Regions from separate parts of the Peribacillus sp. NPDC097225 genome, predicted to be linked through region 2. Evidence: riboswitches for the same ligand, from Rfam matches in the RefSeq annotation. Region 2 holds a riboswitch; the other holds the start of a gene.
The links. A riboswitch is a leader RNA that binds a small molecule or an ion and turns the genes downstream of it on or off. The one in region 2 is predicted to bind preQ1.
Positions count from the first base shown of each region.

Region 1: another riboswitch for preQ1. It lies ahead of ACIQXH_RS15305 (QueT transporter family protein); the one in region 2 lies ahead of queC (7-cyano-7-deazaguanine synthase QueC).

Region 1 covers NZ_JBIWDJ010000005.1:50,724-60,354, forward strand. The annotation lists gene ACIQXH_RS15280 (S8 family peptidase) at 166-1,143, shown strand; gene ACIQXH_RS15285 (YcnI family copper-binding membrane protein) at 1,190-1,852, opposite strand; gene ACIQXH_RS15290 (copper resistance protein CopC) at 1,873-3,501, opposite strand; gene ACIQXH_RS15295 (ATP-binding protein) at 3,827-5,458, opposite strand; gene ACIQXH_RS15300 (TVP38/TMEM64 family protein) at 5,566-6,225, opposite strand; gene ACIQXH_RS15305 (QueT transporter family protein) at 6,338-6,823, opposite strand; PreQ1 riboswitch class I at 6,830-6,874, opposite strand; gene ACIQXH_RS15310 (YbaK/EbsC family protein) at 7,038-7,547, shown strand; gene ACIQXH_RS15315 (hypothetical protein) at 7,649-8,464, shown strand; gene ACIQXH_RS15320 (DUF3892 domain-containing protein) at 8,623-8,919, opposite strand; gene adhP (alcohol dehydrogenase AdhP) at 9,194-9,631, shown strand, end outside.
Region 2 covers NZ_JBIWDJ010000001.1:893,900-903,530, reverse strand. The annotation lists gene ACIQXH_RS04450 (gamma-glutamyltransferase family protein) at 1-1,262, opposite strand, end outside; gene ACIQXH_RS04445 (CapA family protein) at 1,374-2,630, opposite strand; gene pgsC (poly-gamma-glutamate biosynthesis protein PgsC) at 2,641-3,090, opposite strand; gene pgsB (poly-gamma-glutamate synthase PgsB) at 3,106-4,287, opposite strand; gene ACIQXH_RS04430 (hypothetical protein) at 5,047-5,247, opposite strand; gene ACIQXH_RS04425 (methyl-accepting chemotaxis protein) at 5,790-7,469, opposite strand; PreQ1 riboswitch class I at 7,655-7,697, shown strand; gene queC (7-cyano-7-deazaguanine synthase QueC) at 7,756-8,418, shown strand; gene queD (6-carboxytetrahydropterin synthase QueD) at 8,418-8,888, shown strand; partial or broken gene queE (7-carboxy-7-deazaguanine synthase QueE) at 8,881-9,604, shown strand.

The sequences.
Region 1 (9,631 bases), on a different contig from region 2:
TAAATAGTTGGAATTTTATGTAAAACTATTTTTTATTTTCAAAAATCTGGTATATATAAGTTGAAGAGATTCTTTTTTATCTCTTTAATGGTTAACGACAACCAGATGGGATAGGTCTCCCTCGCCGAGGATAGTCAAATTATTGACGAAGGAAGGGGTAATCAAATGTCGAAAGAAAAAAGATTAATTCCTTACAAAGTGTTAGAAATAATGGAAAAGGCCAATGAGAAAGTTCCTGAAGGTGTGGAGCTTATAAAGGCACCGGAAATATGGGAACAAGGCAATTATGGTGAAGGTGTGGTCATTGCGGTCATTGACACTGGTATAGATAAGGAACATCCCGATTTAAAAGAGAGAATCATTGACGGAAGGGATTTTACTGAAACCGGGGATTACCATGATGATAATGGGCATGGAACCCATGTCAGTGGTACGATTTTAGCGACCCTGAATGATGTAGGTGTAGTAGGTGTGGCACCGAAAGCGAGTATTCTAGCTTTGAAGGCTTTAAATGGAAAGGGCCAGGGAGATATCAACTGGATCAATGGGGCATTGGAGTATGCAATCAATTGGAAAGGGCCGCAGGGTGAAAAGGTCTCCGTCATTTCACTTTCACTGGGAGGGCCCCCGGATGATAAGGAACATCAGCTAATACAAAAAGCGATACAGAATGATATTCTTGTCGTTTGTGCAGCAGGGAACGGTGGAGATGGCCGCCATGATACGGATGAGTTAGATTATCCAGGAGCTTATTCAGAAGTGGTGGAAGTGGGGGCGGTGGACTTAAGCCGGAACTTGGCAGATTTTTCGAATACGAATGACGAAATTGACTTAGTGGCACCGGGTGTCGATATTCTCTCCACATATCCAGGAAGCAAGTATGCTAAGCTCAGTGGGACATCAATGGCTACACCACATGTGAGCGGAGCTGCAGCCCTCTTGAAAATCATCTCAGAAAAAGAATTCGGTCGTAAATTAACAGAGGCGGAACTATATGCCCAACTGGTAAAAAATACGGAAGATTTGGGGATAAGCAAGAAGGCACAAGGAAATGGAATGTTGAATTTATCAATGGTCACGCATAGTGCACAGAATGAAATTAGAAGAACCATTGAAGCAAGCAAGTCCATGGTTGTAGAATAATAAGTAAAAGATGCCCCAAGTGATTTTGGGGCATCTTCTTAAATGATTACTTCTTATTTTTACGTGCGGCTATCGTAAGGGCAATAATCGAGATGATCAAAGATAAAAGGCCAAGTATGATGATCAGTGTTTGATCGTTATTCTCTTCTTTGTCTGTGGACTCCTTCGATTTGTCTACAGAATCGGAATGAGAGTGATCACCTTCTTTTGCATGTTCATGGACTGATGAATCTTCATTGCTCTTGGAAGCTGCCATAATTTCTGTTATGGAGTGTGGTAGGTCAGAACCTTCCTCTCCACTCCATTCGACAATCTCCCCATCGGCATAGTATTGAAATGCATCCCAAGCGATATCGGCCTCATCCTTTGGATTTTGGGCAACGAACGTGAATTGTTGGAACTGGCCTGCAGCTATGCCATCACCAGTCGCTTCCCAGGTTACTGTTTTTACATGTCCTTTTTTATCCTTTTCCGTTGTCACTTTCCAATCGGGGACTGGTTGGTAACTTGAAAAGGTGATGCCTTCAGGAACCTTTAAGGCAACCTTCGTGGTAGATGATTCTTTTTCAACCGGAACTTTCAGTGTATAGGTTTCCCAAGCTTCAGGTGCTGAAGAGCTTGGGTTGACCGTAACATGGGCATTTGCAGATCCAGCAAAGAGGAATAGAGATGCCAATGCACCGATAATTAGCTTTGTACCATTTTTCATGTTTATTTCTTCCCTTCTCATTATGAGTTTCCTACTAATATTACAAAATCCGCATCAATAGAGTGGAGTTCCTTCGTTAAACCATGAACTTGAATCTTCCATTTTCCTGACATGGTTATAAGCGACTTGGTTTTGAATATACCCTTTTCTTCTTCCTGAAGGTGCAATTTTACTTCCCCTGTGTCTTCATCTAAAGGCTCCATGACCACTGTAAGCTGTTCGATATCTGTATAAGGGATGCCCTCATTATTTATTAACTCCACTTGAATGAGGTTCTCACCGATTTCATTGGGGGTCACCGATAAAGTTACTTGATCATTATTTTCAGTCATTTCCGTTTTCTCTACAGGCCCTGGAGAAGACTTGGCTGTCTGAACATTTGTTAAAAGAGCAGCAATAAGGAGAATGATGATTCCCAGGCTGAATTCTATTCCAGTACTGAGGCCCAGCTTCTTCGTTTTTCTTTTCCCACGGAGTAAATGAAATGCCCCAAACCCTAACATGATGGACATAAGTCCGATTTTCCCGAGTAATAATTGTCCATATGTCGTATTTAGCAATGAATGAAGAGTTGGGACATGTTGAAAACTACTGTAAAGTCCGCTGACGATCAGGACAATCACAAAGAGAACGGCCCATGAGGAAAACTTCTGTATGATTGACCAATAAAACGTTTTTTTATCAACATCAGTCAGCTTCGGATTATAGGACTTTGGAAGAATTATCAGTATAGCCAATAAACCGCCTAGCCATAATGCCATGGACATTACATGGAGAAAATCCATAGATACAGCCAGGTATTGATGAGTTGTATCCATGGTATGTCCGATTAAGGCCTTGCAAACCATCAAGGCAGATATAAGGATAAAGGATGTTAGGAGAGAAACCTTGTTGAAGTAATTTCTCCATATAGCCAAAATTGCCACAAGTAAGGCAATTAGCAACACCATTTCTATCATCCAAATATTTCCGAATTGGGTGGTCTGTAATACTTCTTTTAGGTAGATGCCATTGAAAGCATGCCACCAACCTACATCAGCGTCAATCGTAACTTTTAAAGGTAGACTCAATAGAATGGAAATCGCCAGTCCGGTATAAGATAGCCAGATATAGCGTCGGGCCCTATTGCTGATTTGATCAGGAGTAGGGCGTTTCACCAATGATAAATAAAAAAAGAGTGCACCAGTAAGAGCGGCAAAACAAAGATATTGAAGGCTTTGCAGGACTATTTGTGTTGTACTTGGAAAGCCTGCATGTTCTTCGCCGATCAGTTGATCGGATGGGATGTTGGATTCCCCATATTGAAAGGGAATTGTACCTTTGATGGGGTGACCATCACTAGAAACCACTCTCCATTTAATGATATAAACCCCTTCATCGAAAGAGCTTGACCATGTAGCTTCAAGGGTATTCCCTGAAACTTGGATATCTTGAAGTGGGATCTCCTTCCCCTCTTTGCTGTACATGGCAAGTGAGTGAAAGGAAGATTGTATAGTTTCACTGAATTGAATGCTGATCTTTTCAGGTATAGTATCCAAGCTCTCATTTGGGCTAGGATTCGAGCTCAAAATGGATGCATGGCCAAAGGCCGTTACCGGTAAGATAAACAAGGCAAGTAGACTGACGAACAGCCATATGTAATTCTTCATTTTGTTGTGCCAGCAACCTTTCTTAGTACTTCTATGAACTAGTATAAAATGAAAATGTGAAATAACAGTGAAAAAATGAAGAGAATCTCTCTACATTTTCTTGATCTATAAGCTAATTATTCTATTTCCTATTATGCATCATTAAGAAATAATTAAGCTTACCATGGTACTCTGACCTTACCATATTACAGGAAATGTAGGGGGGAGTACGTTGAAAAAGATAAAAAAAGGCGAGAAGGTGATTTTAGCCGGTTCAATCGTTGTATGGGGACGTTTACTTATATCCCGAACACAACAAAATAGGACAAGTAAACAAGTACTTATCCTATTTATATATGGGCAATTCAATTTTAACTTCGGTACCATGGTTTAGTTTGCTACTAAAGTGTACTTTTCCTTGGTGCGCTTCGATAATTCGGCAACTTACGGTCAGACCAAGCCCAGTCCCTTTTTCTTTAGATGAAAAAAAGGGCTCCCCGAGATGTTTCATGCGATCTTTCTCGATTCCACAGCCATTATCCTTGATTGTAATGGAAATGGAATGGCTAATATGCTCAATTTCTATTGAAATATGGGATGCTGTTGCTTCCAGAGCATTTTTGACCATGTTGATGAATACTTGTTTCAGCTGGTTTGCTTCGCATAAAATAAGCGGTATGTCGTTTTTCACATTGATAGAAATTTGAGCGGAAGAAGAATCGGCTTCTACAAGAAGCAAGGCTCTGACTTCATCCATCAATTCTACAATTTGATTTTGACTGAACATGATTTCCTGAGGCTTTGCTAGGACAAGCAATTCGCTAACGATTAAGTTGATCCGGTCTAATTCGCTAAGCATGATGGTGTAATATTGATCATGGGGTTGGTCGTTTTTTTTCAGGAGTTGAACGAACCCTTTTAAGGACGTTAAAGGATTACGCACTTCATGAGCAACACTTGCTGCAAGTTCACCGATGATCGAAAGTTTCTCGGATTTTCGTAAGCGTCTTTCTGTTTCACGAATTTGTGTTACGTCTTTTGCATACGTAATGATACCGGCTAATTCTTTGCCCACTAACATAGGAACAAAAGTACAAGAAAGTAAAATGGAATTCCCGTATTTGGTAACAAACGCTATATCTTTTCCTTTTTTAATCCCCTTCTGATTTTCCACGACATATTGACAGGAAGATTGGATGAGCTCTTTAGCTTCTGCGGAAAAATCCAAATCTATAAAAGGGTCCCCTTGAACCTCACCTTTACGAAATCCAGTGACGGTTTCAAATCTTGGATTGACGTTTATGATGGTTCCTTTCAAATCAAGCATTAACATGGGGGAAGGGTTGTGATCAAACAAAGATTTATAACGCTGTTCACTAGCAAGCAATTGACTTTCCGCGGTAATTCTTTCTGAAATATCCCTACCTATGACTACTAACCCTTTTCGTGAACCATCTTCATGAAATAATGGGACTTTGATGGTATCGAAGGTCTTAAAATGACCGTTTGGCAGTGGAATATTCTCCTCACAACGCGTAATCTTCTTCATTGCCCATGTTTCTTGATCGGAATCTTCACAGTAAATCAATGAATCTCTGTAGAATTGGGAGTACTCGGCAAGCTCGCTATCTTTTTTTCCTTTATAGTCCACATTCTCCAATTGGAATAACTGAAGTCCAAACGTATTCGATTCTAGCCATCTACCTTCTCCATCCTTAAAATTCACAAAGTCTACCATTGAGTTAATAAGGGTACTTCGAAGTTGTTCTTCTTCTTTTAGTTGTTTGAACTCTTCTCTTTTAGATAAGTAGAGAAATAAAATCAAACCGATTAATAGGACAAAGATGAACCCTTCTGCTCGCTGGAGTTGAAGGAACGCCTCTTTAGTATTCAAGGAATTCATTAAATAGTAATTGAAAACAAGTAATGTGGTCATTCCAGAAAGAATGTAGATTACTAATATGATACGTCTCGGCATATGGGTCTCCCTGAATTCTCCGACATTTCAAAGCTGAAATACATACACATTTTAACAAACTATTGGCTGAAAATATACGATTCCACACAAAAAAACAGGCAGCAAGGTTACCTGTTTTTCTTAAAGAGTGATAGGTTCTTTTTTTTCTTGAAGCGCTTGTAGATAAGGAAAAAGGTTAAGAGCAGGAAACCGAGTACAATCAATGTATATTGATTCATCTCTACGGAAAGAAGTCCATATGGAATTAAAGAGAGAAAGAAGAAGTAGATGAGATTGCCTAATGCTGTTGCCATTAAGAAATCTTTGAAGGTGACGGAACTAACTCCAGCTGCAAGGTTTATTAAACTTGTCGGTATGAAAGGGAAAATTCTACCGGTAAAGACATACATAAACCCATGATCCTTGACGGAATCCTGCCAGTCGGTACCCATCTTTCTTAAAATCAATGACTGGAACCAGTGCCTGGCAGCATAGAAAATGGTTCCTGACGCGACCACGCTTGTTAACCAACTCCATAGATACCCGAATGCAAAGCCAAAGATCGTTACATTAATTGTTAAAAGTAAAATCAGGGGGATGACAGTAAAGGAGTTCTGAATGATCATCAAAACGAACGTCACTACAAAGGTAAGAAGGAGATTTTCTGTCAATATGGCTATCACGGATTCCAAGTCGCTATTCCAAATCATCGTGAATAATTCTGAATTTAGCCCGATGAATGTTACTACAATCAGAAGGACGAGTAACATCAGTATTTTTTTCTGCAAAAAGTCACCACCATTTATCAATTTTTTTGAGTATGGTTGAAAAAAAGAGCCGCTGCATGTAGCAGACAGCTCTTTGGATATAGAATGTTCTTTTACTTTATGCACAGTGAGTTCAAAGCAACTTTCCAAATTGAATTCTTTTATTCATCATATAAATGATGGGTGCCCCGATCAGTAGGACGAGGAATTCCCCGGCTGCTGTTGTTGCCCAACTTATTAAGAATGGCAATCCTAAGACTAGATTCAATTCTATGGCTATTAGGAACATCGTAACCGTGAATATGATGATGGTCATGGCCATTCGACCCTTAATGCCCGTTATGAAACGGGAAGAAAAGATGACAAGCAATAAGGCTATCAGAGATTGCCCGACCCCAAAAATCAAGTCATATGCCCCTAACTGTGAAAAGAAAAGGTTCGATATGAACACACCGACGACTATGCCGGATATATATTTCTTATTAAATACAATAAGATGATTCAACATTTCGGGAATGCGGAATTGAAGCACCCCAAACATAATCGGCTGAAGCACGAATGAGACAGCGATATAGATGGCAGCCAATAGACCATTTATCGCGAGCGTACGAATATTCATTTTTTTCTCTCCCTAGTTTTTTATCGTGGGATGGTTACGAACCACGTTAGGCTTTTGCCCGAAGTTTAATAGTATCGTATTTTGGCCTCTTTCGTCAATTTCAAGATTTTATGCGAAATATTGAATATTTAGAATAAAGGAAAGAGATTTTGCTTTACTATAGTGAAGAATGGTACGATTCATAAAAAGAGTTAAAGGAAAGGGATGAAAGTAAATGTCAATCGAGAGTGTTAGGGCCCACTTTAAACAATGGAACAGGGAACATGATGTGATGGAATTCAAAACATCTAGTGCCACAGTAAACCAAGCTGCGGAGACAATCGGGGTTATACCCGCGCGCATTGCCAAAACGTTGTCATTTAGGGCAGAAGGAGACCAAGCAATTTTGGTCGTGGCCGCTGGAGATGCGAAAGTCGATAATAAGAAATTCCGGAAAATGTTTGGGTTCAAGGCAAGGATGTTATCTCCAGAAGAAGTTCTTGAACAGACCGGACATGCAATCGGGGGTGTCTGCCCATTTGGATTGGCAAATGAACTGGATGTTTACTTGGATGTTTCGATGAAACGGTTTGAGACAGTTTTCCCGGCTTGCGGGAGCGCGAACTCAGCCATTGAACTTTCACTCGGGGATTTATTTCAATTCTCAAAAGCAAAGGACTGGGTAGATGTTTGCAAGGACTGGGAACAAGAAGTGAATGAAGATATGCAGAAACATATCATTTGAATGAAGGAATAAAGTCCACTTCATGTGGACTTATTTCTGATAGTGGGGAGTTATTAGGTTCTAATGAATTAGGATAGAATGCCAATGATGGAGGGTCATGGATGTCCAATGTAGAGTACAAAAACAATAATAGTAGTTATCACAGTCTTAAAAATCTATATGAGGAAAATATCACGGTCAGAAGCATAGCCCAAGAGTTTGAGTTTTGTGGAAAAGATGAATCGGCCATTGATATCAAAAATGTAATGGAGGAAAAACACTTTGATACATTGGCCGTGAAAGACCAGGGGGAAATCGTTGGTTATATCGATAGACATGAACTTGGCGAAGGGAACATTTCGGATTATATGAAGCTCTTTTCCCCAAGGGAACTTGTATCGGATTCAACGCCCTTGATCCAATTGTTAGGCATTTTTAAGAAGAAAACGAGGGTATTCGTGTTAGAGAATAATTCAATCAAAAAGTTAATCACGCATGCCGACCTCCAAAAACCACCAATCAGGATGCTGATTTTTGGCTATATCACTTTATTGGAAATGAGACTTAGTGATATTATCATGCATCGATTCGGGGGTGAAAGCTGGTATCCGATGATTAGTGAGGATCGTCTACATAAGGCAAGTGAATTATATGAAAGGAGAATGGAGAAAAATGAGGAGATTAATTTAATTGAATGTCTACAAATTAGCGATAAATTCGACATTATTCATAAAGATAAAGAGTTGAGAACATTTTTTCAAATCCCATCCAAAAGTAAAGGGAAGAAAGATGCCAATGCCATCAGGAAGTTACGGGATAAGATTTCGCATGCTAATGAACTTGGGATGGATATGTCTTGGATTGAAATCATAGAAGTGGTCGAAATCTGTGGCCGCTTGCTGGAAATCTCTGAGTCCTATCATTATGAATGGGGGTAAACAGATAGAAGGATTGGAGAAAAAGGGAGAGTGCTGGTTGCTCCATTTTCAATATCCCGGAAAACCTTGAGGAAGTCGTTAGGAGAACCTGTTAGTATGCGGTTCTTTTTTTGTTGCGGAAAAAAGCTGCCTGAATGGAAGGCAGCTTTTCTCGGTCTTTAAAATTCAGGCAGTTCATCCAGATTATTTTCTTTAATGCCATCAGGCTCACTTCGCAAAATGTCCCGACCATATTTATGAAAGACATCTACGTTTGCGAGTGCACCAGCCTTGGCTTCTGAAAGAGCGGTGGGATAGTCCAGTTCCCTTCCGGTATTTGTCTTGATGGCGATGATATTATCCTCTTCATTCTTCCGTACGGCGACAATTTCTTCTTTGTCGTTCCCACCTTGTTGGTTCGCTTGTGGCGTTCCTTGTTGTTTGTAGGATTCATAGGCTTCTTCAAATGTGTCCATTGTACACCTCCTCTTTATAGGGTGAACCATTTTTCCAGCAATATACGAACTGGTTTTCGTCATCATTGAGCCGGATTTCTGTCATAATGGGCCGAATTTTCGGCTAGGATTTACGTTTGAACCTAACTTGATTGGACTTTTCTGTTTGGCATGGCACTTGCATTATAAATAAGTGGAAGTGAGAAAAACACGGACCTAAGGGAGGAATAGAATCATGAATGTAAATCAGGGGACAAGTACGGTGGAATCGAAAACATTGAAGGATGTTAAAACAATGAAGGCAGCGGTCGTCAATGAATTTAAACAAGAGCTTGAAATAAAGGATGTACCGATTCCGGATTTAGAGTATGGTGAGATTCTAGTTAAAATTAAGGCATGTGGCGTATGTCACACGGATTTACATGCAGCACATGGCGACTGGCCGGTGAAGCCAAAGCTCCCGCTTATTCCTGGACATGAAGGAGTAGGGATTATCGAGAAGGTAGCAGAGGGCGTCACAACATTGAAAGTCGGTGACCGAGTAGGGATTCCATGGCTTTATTCAGCATGTGGCGACTGTGAATACTGTTTGACGGGCCGTGAAACGCTCTGCTTGGATCAACTCAATGCAGGATATTCGGTGGACGGAGGATATGCGGAATATTGTAAGGCACCGGCAAAATATGTTGTCAAGGTTCCGGAAGGGCTAGATTTTGCCGAGGTCTCCCCAATT
Region 2 (9,631 bases):
ATTGTCTTTTCCCCTTGTTTTTTAAGAATGGTAGGAGCGGTAAAGGTCCTTGAGCGTTTATGCTCATCGATTTTATTCAGGCCAGTGCGGAAGTTTTTCAATTGGTCATTCAAGAAAAAGCCGTTCGTATAGGCACCGGAACCAAAAAAGTTACTGAGTGTATTGGTCGTAGAAACGACTGTGCCATACTTATCCATGACGACGAAATGAGTCGTGCTTTCATGTTCTTCAGACTGGAACTCTACATTTGACCAATCACCTTTATTTATCTCTTTTTTCAGGTTGTCCAAATGAAGGGGAGATACTAATTGTTCAGCTTTGTCTGCGCTGATTCCGTCCCCGGTATAGTTAATTCGATCTTTATAGGAGGCGTTGGTAATGGCTCCCAGTAACTCCATATAATCTGCCTTATTTGAAGCATTGCTTAAGTCGACTTCTTCAGCGAGATTTAACATTTCAAGGACGGTTATCCCTGAAAAGGGAGGGGGAGCGGTCCAAACATCATATCCGGCGAATTTGCCTTGGACTGGCTCTCGTTCTTTTACTTCATAATGCTTTAAGTCCATTAAGTCTACATCTGTTCTTTTTTTGATATTCCGTGCGATGTTCCCTTTATAAAACCCATCGGGCCCTTTTCGCTGAATCAGTTTCAATGTGTCAGCAAGATCTTCTTGTTTCAAAACCTTTCCTGGTTCAATCGAATCGTCATCAGGATAAAACAAGAGAGTTTTCTCTGAATAAATTCTTGCTTTGGCTGCCTTTAGGCGGGAGGCCAACATTTTATCGACTTCAAATCCTTCTTCAGCCAGGTCGATGGCCGGCTGAAGAAGGTCTTCCATCGGAATGGTTCCGTATTTATCATGGACAGCTTGCATCCCGGCTACAAAGCCAGGGACACCGGTATTATGTTTTAACTTTGAACGTTCAGGAGCCGTTTCACGATAATCAATAAAATTAGGTTTCTCAGATTCGGATACAATCAGCATTCCGCCGCCGCCGCCAATTCCAGATCCAAAGGGTTCAGTTACACCCAATGCATAAGAAACGGCAATCGACGCATCGGCCGCTGTTCCACCGTTATCTAATATATTCATCCCCACTTCTACGGCGATAGGGTTGGAAGAGCTAACTCCATATGCTTTATCATTTAAAGATTCATTGGTATCATGCGTGTCAGAAAGAGGGTCAGTTTTTGAACATCCTGCTATAAAAATGAGCAAACAAAGGGAAAGGAGTACTTTCCGTGTGAAAGGATAAAACACTGATTGATCGCCTCTTTTCGGTGTGATCTTCTAAGATGTGTGTCTTCTAGCATACCTGCTAGTAGACTCTTATTCACGTATTATCTAGTTGTATGATGGTGCTTCATGTTTCTATTCTTCAGTAGTTGTCTCTTCTTGGGTTACTTTCTTTTCTTTAGCAGCTTTCTTTTCTTGGGCTGCTTTTTCCTCTTGTTCACGCTGTTCTTTATGGTCTATTACACGTGTATGATCCAATTTAATCTCTATCTTATTATCTTTTTTAGACCATTGCACGTTGTCACTTGTTTCTTTCGTCAACCAACGGAAAACTCGCGATACATCGCTAGAAGATGTAGCGGGTCTTGGTGTAGCTTCCTTGATTTGCAAGGGAACCACATCAACGGTTGCTTGTCCGTCATCAGTTAAATGGTATTGTACCATCGCGGAATCTTTTGTACGTGTCCAGCCTTGGTCGAATACAAAGTTTCCTAAGCTGTAAAAGATAAGTCCATCTTTATACACATCGAATGATTGGACGACATGGGGGTGATGGCCAATGATGATATCTGCACCAGCATCGATCACCGCTTTCGCTAATTCTGTTTGACGACCTGTCGCAGAAGTAGCATATTCTTGGCCCCAGTGCATATTGACGACAACTAAGTCTGCGTTTCCTTTTTTCGCATCCTTGGCGTCACCGATCATTTCAAATAATAAGTCAGGATTGGAATTCAATAACCCAGCTTGAGTATTTTTGGCTACCGCATTTTTACCATATACATCGGTAAAGCCAAGAGTAGCGATACGTACGCCTTTAACATCTTGGTAATTGATGTTTTCTTTCGCTTCTGTAATATTCCGACCTACACCAACATAATCCATTTTGGCATTCTCGAATTCATCGATTGTGTCGAGCAATCCTTGTTCTTCAAAGTCCATCATATGGTTATTCGCAAGAGTCATGACAGAAAATCCAGCATTTTTAACAGCTTCCACGCCATCTGCATACGAATTTAGACGAATGGCTGTATCAGCTTCTTCATATTTCGATACATCTTTTGCTAGAGCAGGATGTTCATAGTTTCCACTTACATAATCCGAAGCGTTAAAATAGGGCTTCATGTAACGGAAGAGGTAATCAAAACCATGGCTGTCTGTCACTTCCTCGACATAACGGCCCATCATGATATCTCCGACCATTGACATTGTAAGGGTATCGTTTGGTTTGGATGCAACAACTTCCACGTCTTTCGTGCGTCCCAACCAAGATGTTACGACTAAGACGATGATCAATATCGGTAGAACGATTGCAGTGTATTTGAGATTCTTTTTCTTCGTCCGCTTTGTAAAGATAAGTGTTTTTTCTTTTGCGTTTAAAGTACGTTTCATTTTATCCACCTCAGAATAGGTAATACACGTTCATTAGACCGAAAGTTACTCCGGATAATAAAAGCGTGCTGCCGAGTGTTAATGGCATTCCTTGTCTTTGAATGGCATTAGCGATCAAGCCAGGGACGATTATACCAATACCACGGAATTCATAGATTTCAAAAGGCATGACGGGGTAGACGAAATCCAATACGAGTTTTAGACAAATCCCCGTTATCATCATTGCGGCAAACTTTCTTCTTCCATATAAGATTACCCATCTTGAAAGACCGTGAGCGACAATGAAATAAGTTAAGATACTTACTATAATAATTACCAGCATGACTTGCCATTGATCAAAAACTAATGCCAAATAACCTGGCACGATAAGTCCGGCGGGCACAACACCCGTTTTTTCTGAAAAAATAAGGCTCAGTGTTACCCCTAGTACTAGGGCTACGTATAAATCCGATCCAAACATTAAGGTTCCTCCTACTTAACTCGCTTTTTGCTTCGTTTTAGTTTTCATGATTGCGTCAATTAAGGGTTCTGCTGCTCCGTGAATGTTACCGACCCCATAAACGATTCGGTTTTTCATGACTGGGCGCAGTTTGGCAACGATTTCTTCCGTTGACCATTCTTCTAAATCCCAATACTCTACTGTATCCAATTTTCCTTGCTCAAATGCTTTCGTTATTGGTGAAGTAGTTTCACCGATGGCAATGACGATTTCGGACTTTATGTAAGGCAATACATCTCTTGCAAATTGCTCTGTACGGTCCACACGGTCAGGACGGCAGTTCATGATTACGATAGGGGCTTCCGTGCTGTATCCGAAGGTACTTACCCTGTCCCAAATATTCAATGTAGATGACGCATCATTGGCGGCAAATCCATTAACGAAGAAAGTCGGTTGCCTAGCATCTCCAAATTTAGTGATACGCATGGCCCCTGGATCTGGATGTGCATTTAACATGCCACGGAATGCCGTTTTCTCATCGATACCCAATGCTTCTGCAACAGCCAAGGCAAGGGAGGCGTTATCAGGGAATACCATATAGTCGAATTCACGTAGAAATTCTTCTGAGATCCTTGAGTTATCGGCTACGATTACCTTCGTATTACGTTGTTTGGCAATTTCTTTGTAATATTCTAAATGTTCGCCCTCGATGGTTATTAAATGCCCATTGTAGGGTATGGTTGCAGTGAATGCTTCTGCAACTTGATCCAATGTTGGTCCCATGACATCCATGTGATCTTCAAGAACATTTACGATAACCCCAATATTTGCCTGAATCATTTTATTTTGGAAGATTAGTTGATAGTCAGGCTGCACGGCCATGCACTCACAAACTAATGCTTCAGTTCCTAAGTCAGCTACTTCTTTAACTACGCGACGTTGTTCCCCGATATTCGGTCCTTCTGGACGACGTATGATCGGTTTTTCTTTGTCCGTAAACCAATAAATCATTCTTGCGGAAGTTCCGGTTGTTTTTCCTATTGTCTTGTACTCCGCTTCCTTGATCACACCTGTAATCAGACGTGTTACAGTGGATTTCCCTCGGATCCCATTTACGTTGACACGTACGGGAATGGAGTCGAGACGCTTTTGATGGCGTTTTTGTTCGACTATGCCATAGCCAAGCAAAAATAATGCACAAATAAATATCGGTGCCATTTTTTAACCTCTCTTTTTTTATATATTTGATTTACTGAATACACACTACATGATTTTAAACTTATTAAGCAAGGGTCGTTTTTCTATAGCAAGATAGCTTATTTTGATAATTTCCAAATTAAACTATAAATGAGTGTAATAGTAACTAATGGCTATAATATTCATGTAAGGACAAATACTCTATGGATTCCCCATTTCATGATGATTCTATTATGAGATGGAGAATAAAAAATAATTTTTATAGGATAATGAATTCTTTTTATAAGGATAAAAACCCAATTCCTAGTATCTACTGTAGGAGTTTAATGTAGACGATCCTTCCTGTTTTATAATTGTTTATACCTATTTGTGCATTTATTTTCTAATCTACTAGTTTGTTTTTTCTTTATTCCTGTATTTTGATTCTAATGACTCATTTAGTGCTACTTTTTTGGATTTGGATAAAGATGAGTAAAATCACCCCCCATATTTTTTGGGTTTTTTTAATATGAAATACCCGAGGGGCTATGAGGTGACATCAATAAATTGTCAAAATCCTTCCCTTAAAAGTTTTGGAAACGAGGGTTTTTAAAAAAAAGACTAGTTTCTTCTATTAATATAGTGTTAATAGTAGAACTAAAAAAAACCCAGAATAAATTCTGAGTTTTTGGAGTATTTTTACATTCATTTATAATAAGGGATTAAATGAAATGTTATTTATAGATGAGAGTATTTTTTGTAAATTGATAGTCTCGAATCAATTTTAAGATGATGCTATCTTTAGCTAGATTTTATTCTATTTAAAAGCTCAGGATGTGAGTCCTTTTTACCGCCATCTATAACATAAAGCATAGGGGCTAATCTTCTGTTTCCTTTATCGGCAGAATTCATCTTCAAGTAATTTTCGTATTCGTTGCGAAAGAATTCGTCTTGGGCTTTCCCTTCGTTTAACTTTGCTATGAATTTGAAAAATCGTTTCATATGAATTCCTCCTTGTTTGGTTAAAAAGTATTAGGTTAATAGTAACATACTTTAGGTGGAAATTAACCACTTATTATAAAATAGGAAATAAAAAATAGTAAAGGTGATTATATAGACTTAGTTCTCTGGATTTGGAATACGATATTGATGTAAGACCATCTCGTCTGTTTAGAGAGTCTCCTGTTGATCGGGTTTCAAATGAGAGTAATTAAGAGTTGGTTCAAATGCTTTTTAAAAGTGTGCTGACACTTCTAGAGAGGAAGTAGTAATTCTACTATTTACTGATGTAAATATTACTGGAGTAATATTAATTATACATTGAATATTCAGAAAATAATAGTGTAAGTTGAATTATTTCTCTCTGTATAAGATTCATGGTGAATTTTTTATTATAGTTTGTTTTGTGTTGTTATTAGTTTATTCCCCGTATTCACTATATTGAAACAATTTTAATGAAGAGGATATATTTGTTATTAACTTCATAGGAATAGCTAAATGCAAGGAAAAGCTTCCCACAAGGTAGGTGTGGGAAGCGGCTTTCATCATAATTGAAATCTTTTAACCTGATCTGTTAACTGTTCAGCCGATGATGCAAGTTCACTGGCGTGATTGGTGATTTCATCCATTGAAGAGCTGGATTGCTGTGCTGAGGCGGATACTTGTTCAATGCCTGCTGCTGACTCTTCGGAAACGGCTGCAATGTCTTCGACAGCCTGGTTGATTTTTATGCTATTGGTAGAGATATAGTGTAAGTCATTGGTTATGTGTTGTAATTTTGTGCTCATGGCTCCCACTGAATGATTGATGGTTTCAAAGGTTTGGCCGGTAATGGTAATTTGTTGGGTGCCTTCATCTACTTGTGTATATCCATCTTCCAAGGAGTGAACGACGGTTTTTGAACCTGTTTGAATGGCTGTAACAATTCCAGTAATGTCACCCACAGAATCTGTAACTTGTTCCGCGAGTTTCCGAACTTCTTCGGCGACGACGGCAAATCCTTTTCCATGTTCGCCGGCGCGTGCCGCCTCGATGGCTGCGTTTAAAGCGAGTAAGTTGGTTTGATTGGAAATGTCCTGTATGACCTGAACGAGCTTTGAAATTTCCTGGGATTGTGAATCAAGGCCTTTTACCTCATCGACTGCCTGTTTCACAATCCTATCAATCGTTTGCATTTGCTGCACGGATTTGTTCATCAAGACTGTCCCTTCCTTAGTTAGGGATAGAATCTCTGTGGAGGTTTGGGAAATTTCTTCTCCTTCACTGTGTGCCTTTTGGATCTTTCCTGAGAATTCTTCCACCATACGGACGATTTCCGTTGCTTGGTTGGCTTGTGACTCAGAGCCTTCTGACAGCTCGTACATAGTGGTTGCAATTTGACTGCTTCCTTGTTGCACTTCATTTGCCGATTGGGTCAGCTCTTCGCTTTTGCTTGTAACGGATTCGGATACATTCAGCATGTTTTCGATGATATCGCGAAGGTTTCTCTGCATCTCGTTTGTAGAAAACGTCAATTCCCCGAGTTCATCGTTTGATGTCTGCTTAAGTGGTTCATGGTTCAGTTCACCTTTTTCCACTAGCTTCATCCTGTCTCGGATCCTTAGGATCGGTTTGGTAATGAGGTTGGCTGTCACAAGGGCAAGGCCAATTCCTGCTATGACTGTAATGATGGATAAAATGATACTCGTCGTTTTAACGGATTTTCCACTGCTGATGACGGTCTCTCCGGAAGCGACGATCAGTTTTTCGCGCTCGGAAGCGAGCTCTTTGAAGCCATCCATTATTTCCGTGCTTATGGGCGCTACTTCATTTAGCAATATTTCTTTCGCCTGTTTTTCATCTCCTTGCTCATACTGGGTAAAGACGCGTTCTTCAATCATGGTTCTCCAATCAATGCTTGTTTCAATGATTTCTTTCGTTCTCTCAGAGTCGGATAAGGCTAATAGCTCTTCTTGTAGGTGTTTGCTTTCTTCGGTATAAGCTAGGAAATCCTCTTTATATTGTTCATCTCCAAATAGGATATACCCTCTAACAAATGCCATTCTTTGCGAAAGGTTATAGAGTAATTGTTCATCTTTAATAAGAAGAGGCAATTCATGGTCGATGATATCTCTAGAATGTTTAAGAGACTTATTGCTGCTGTAAATACTATAGGCTCCTAATATGATGCATAAAGATATGACTAGCATAAATGCTAACAATACCTTTGTTTTAATCTTTTTCAAGTGTACGGCCCCTTTTTCGGTAGATTAGTTTACCTTCTGTTTATCGGAAATGGGGACCGATATTTAAAGAGGAAAGGAGAAATTGAGCTGAAAAGACAGGGAATCTCTTTGTTTTTATGGAATATATTGATATGATTCCATATATTGCGTTATGATTATAGAGAAAAGATTATAAGCCGCTTTAGGCGGAAGAGGTTCTAGCTACCCTCTCAAAAAAACTAAGGAAAAGCAGCACTCTATTCTTAGGGTGCTGCTTTTTTCCGTAAAAAAGGAGTTTTTCATAATGTTGAAGAAAGAAAAGGCAGTAGTGGTGTTTAGTGGGGGACAAGACAGTACGACGTGTTTATTCTGGGCCATGAAGCATTTTTCGGAAGTGGAGGCAGTGACGTTTGATTATAATCAGCGTCATAGCTTGGAAATTGATTGTGCGCGGAATATTGCAAAGGAACTGGACATCCCGCATCATGTTCTGGATATGTCGTTGTTGAACCAGTTGGCGCCGAATGCGTTGACGAGAAGTGACATTGCTGTGGCGGATGGGGAAGAAGGGGAGTTACCGTCTACATTCGTACCGGGAAGGAATTTACTGTTCTTGTCATTCGCAGGAGTGCTTGCAAGCCAAATTGGGGCGAAGCATATTGTAACCGGTGTTTGTGAGACGGACTTTAGCGGATATCCAGACTGCCGGGATGTGTTCATTAAATCGTTGAATGTCACTTTGAATCTCTCGATGGATCAGTCTTTTGTTATAGATACGCCGCTTATGTGGCTGAATAAAGAAGAAACATGGGAAATGGCGGATCAACTGGGTGCCTTTGATTTCGTTCGTGAAAAGACGCTGACTTGTTATAACGGAATCATAGCCGATGGCTGTGGGGAGTGTCCGGCATGCAAGCTTCGAAAAAGGGGTCTGGATGACTATGTGATTAGACGGCAGGTGAACCTATAATGTATGGGTTCAAGATTGTCGATAAGCTTCAAAAAATAGAACAGGACATTCATCGTAATCAATTGAACTATCATCAAAGACGGGTGCTCGTGAGCAAGGAATTCACGTTTGATGCAGCTCATCATCTTCATGATTATGAAGGGAAATGCAAGAATCTGCATGGCCATACGTATAAAGTCATTTTTGGCATAAGCGGCTATAATGATTCCCGTGGGTTGATGATCGACTTTGGCGACATCAAAGAAATCTGGAAAAAAGAAATCGACATTCATCTTGACCACCGCTATTTGAATGAAACGCTGCCACTTATGAATACAACAGCTGAAAATATCGTCGTCTGGATTTATGAAAAGATGGCTGATGCCCTGCAAAACAAGGACTATAAAGGGGCTAGGGTTGAATTTGTCCGTCTTTATGAAACGTCGACGAGTTATGCTGAAGCAAGACGGGAGTGGATGGACTGTGAGTAAGCTGCCCGTCATGGAAATCTTCGGGCCGACCATTCAAGGGGAAGGCATGGTCATCGGGCAAAAGACGATGTTCGTCCGGACAGCTGGGTGCGACTATTCATGTGCTTGGTGTGATTCCGCCTTCACTTGGGATGGGACAGGAAAGGAAGATATCGTCCACATGACAGCTGAAGAAATATGGGAGGAGCTAAAACTGAGGCAAGGGTTTCTCCTTCGTGACGATATCCGGGGGCAATCCCGGCCTCTTGAAGAATATGGCTGAGTTAATCACCCTTTTAAAAGAGAAGAACATCAGAATTGGCGTGGAGACACAAGGTAGCCGGTGGCAGGATTGGTTTCTCGATATTGATGAACTGACGATATCACCAAAACCGCCAAGTTCAAGGATGAAGACCGATTTTGAAGTGCTTGATGATATCCTATCTAAGCTTTCCAATAGAAGGGATGAAAATCAAATCTCTTTGAAGATTGTCGTATTTGATGAAGCTGATTATCAATATGCGAAGACTGTACATGCGCGCTATCCAGGCATTCCTTATTACCTGCAGGTAGGCAATGATGACAGCGTGACGACGGACGATCGGCAGCTGGTCAGTGAACTGTTGGGAAAATATGAACAGTTAATTAATCGGGTGATTGCCGATGACGAACTGAATGATGTGAAGGTGCTCCCCCAGCTGCACACGTATATCTGGGGAAATAAACGGGGCGTGTAAGGAAAAGGATGGGGAGGTCATACTTTC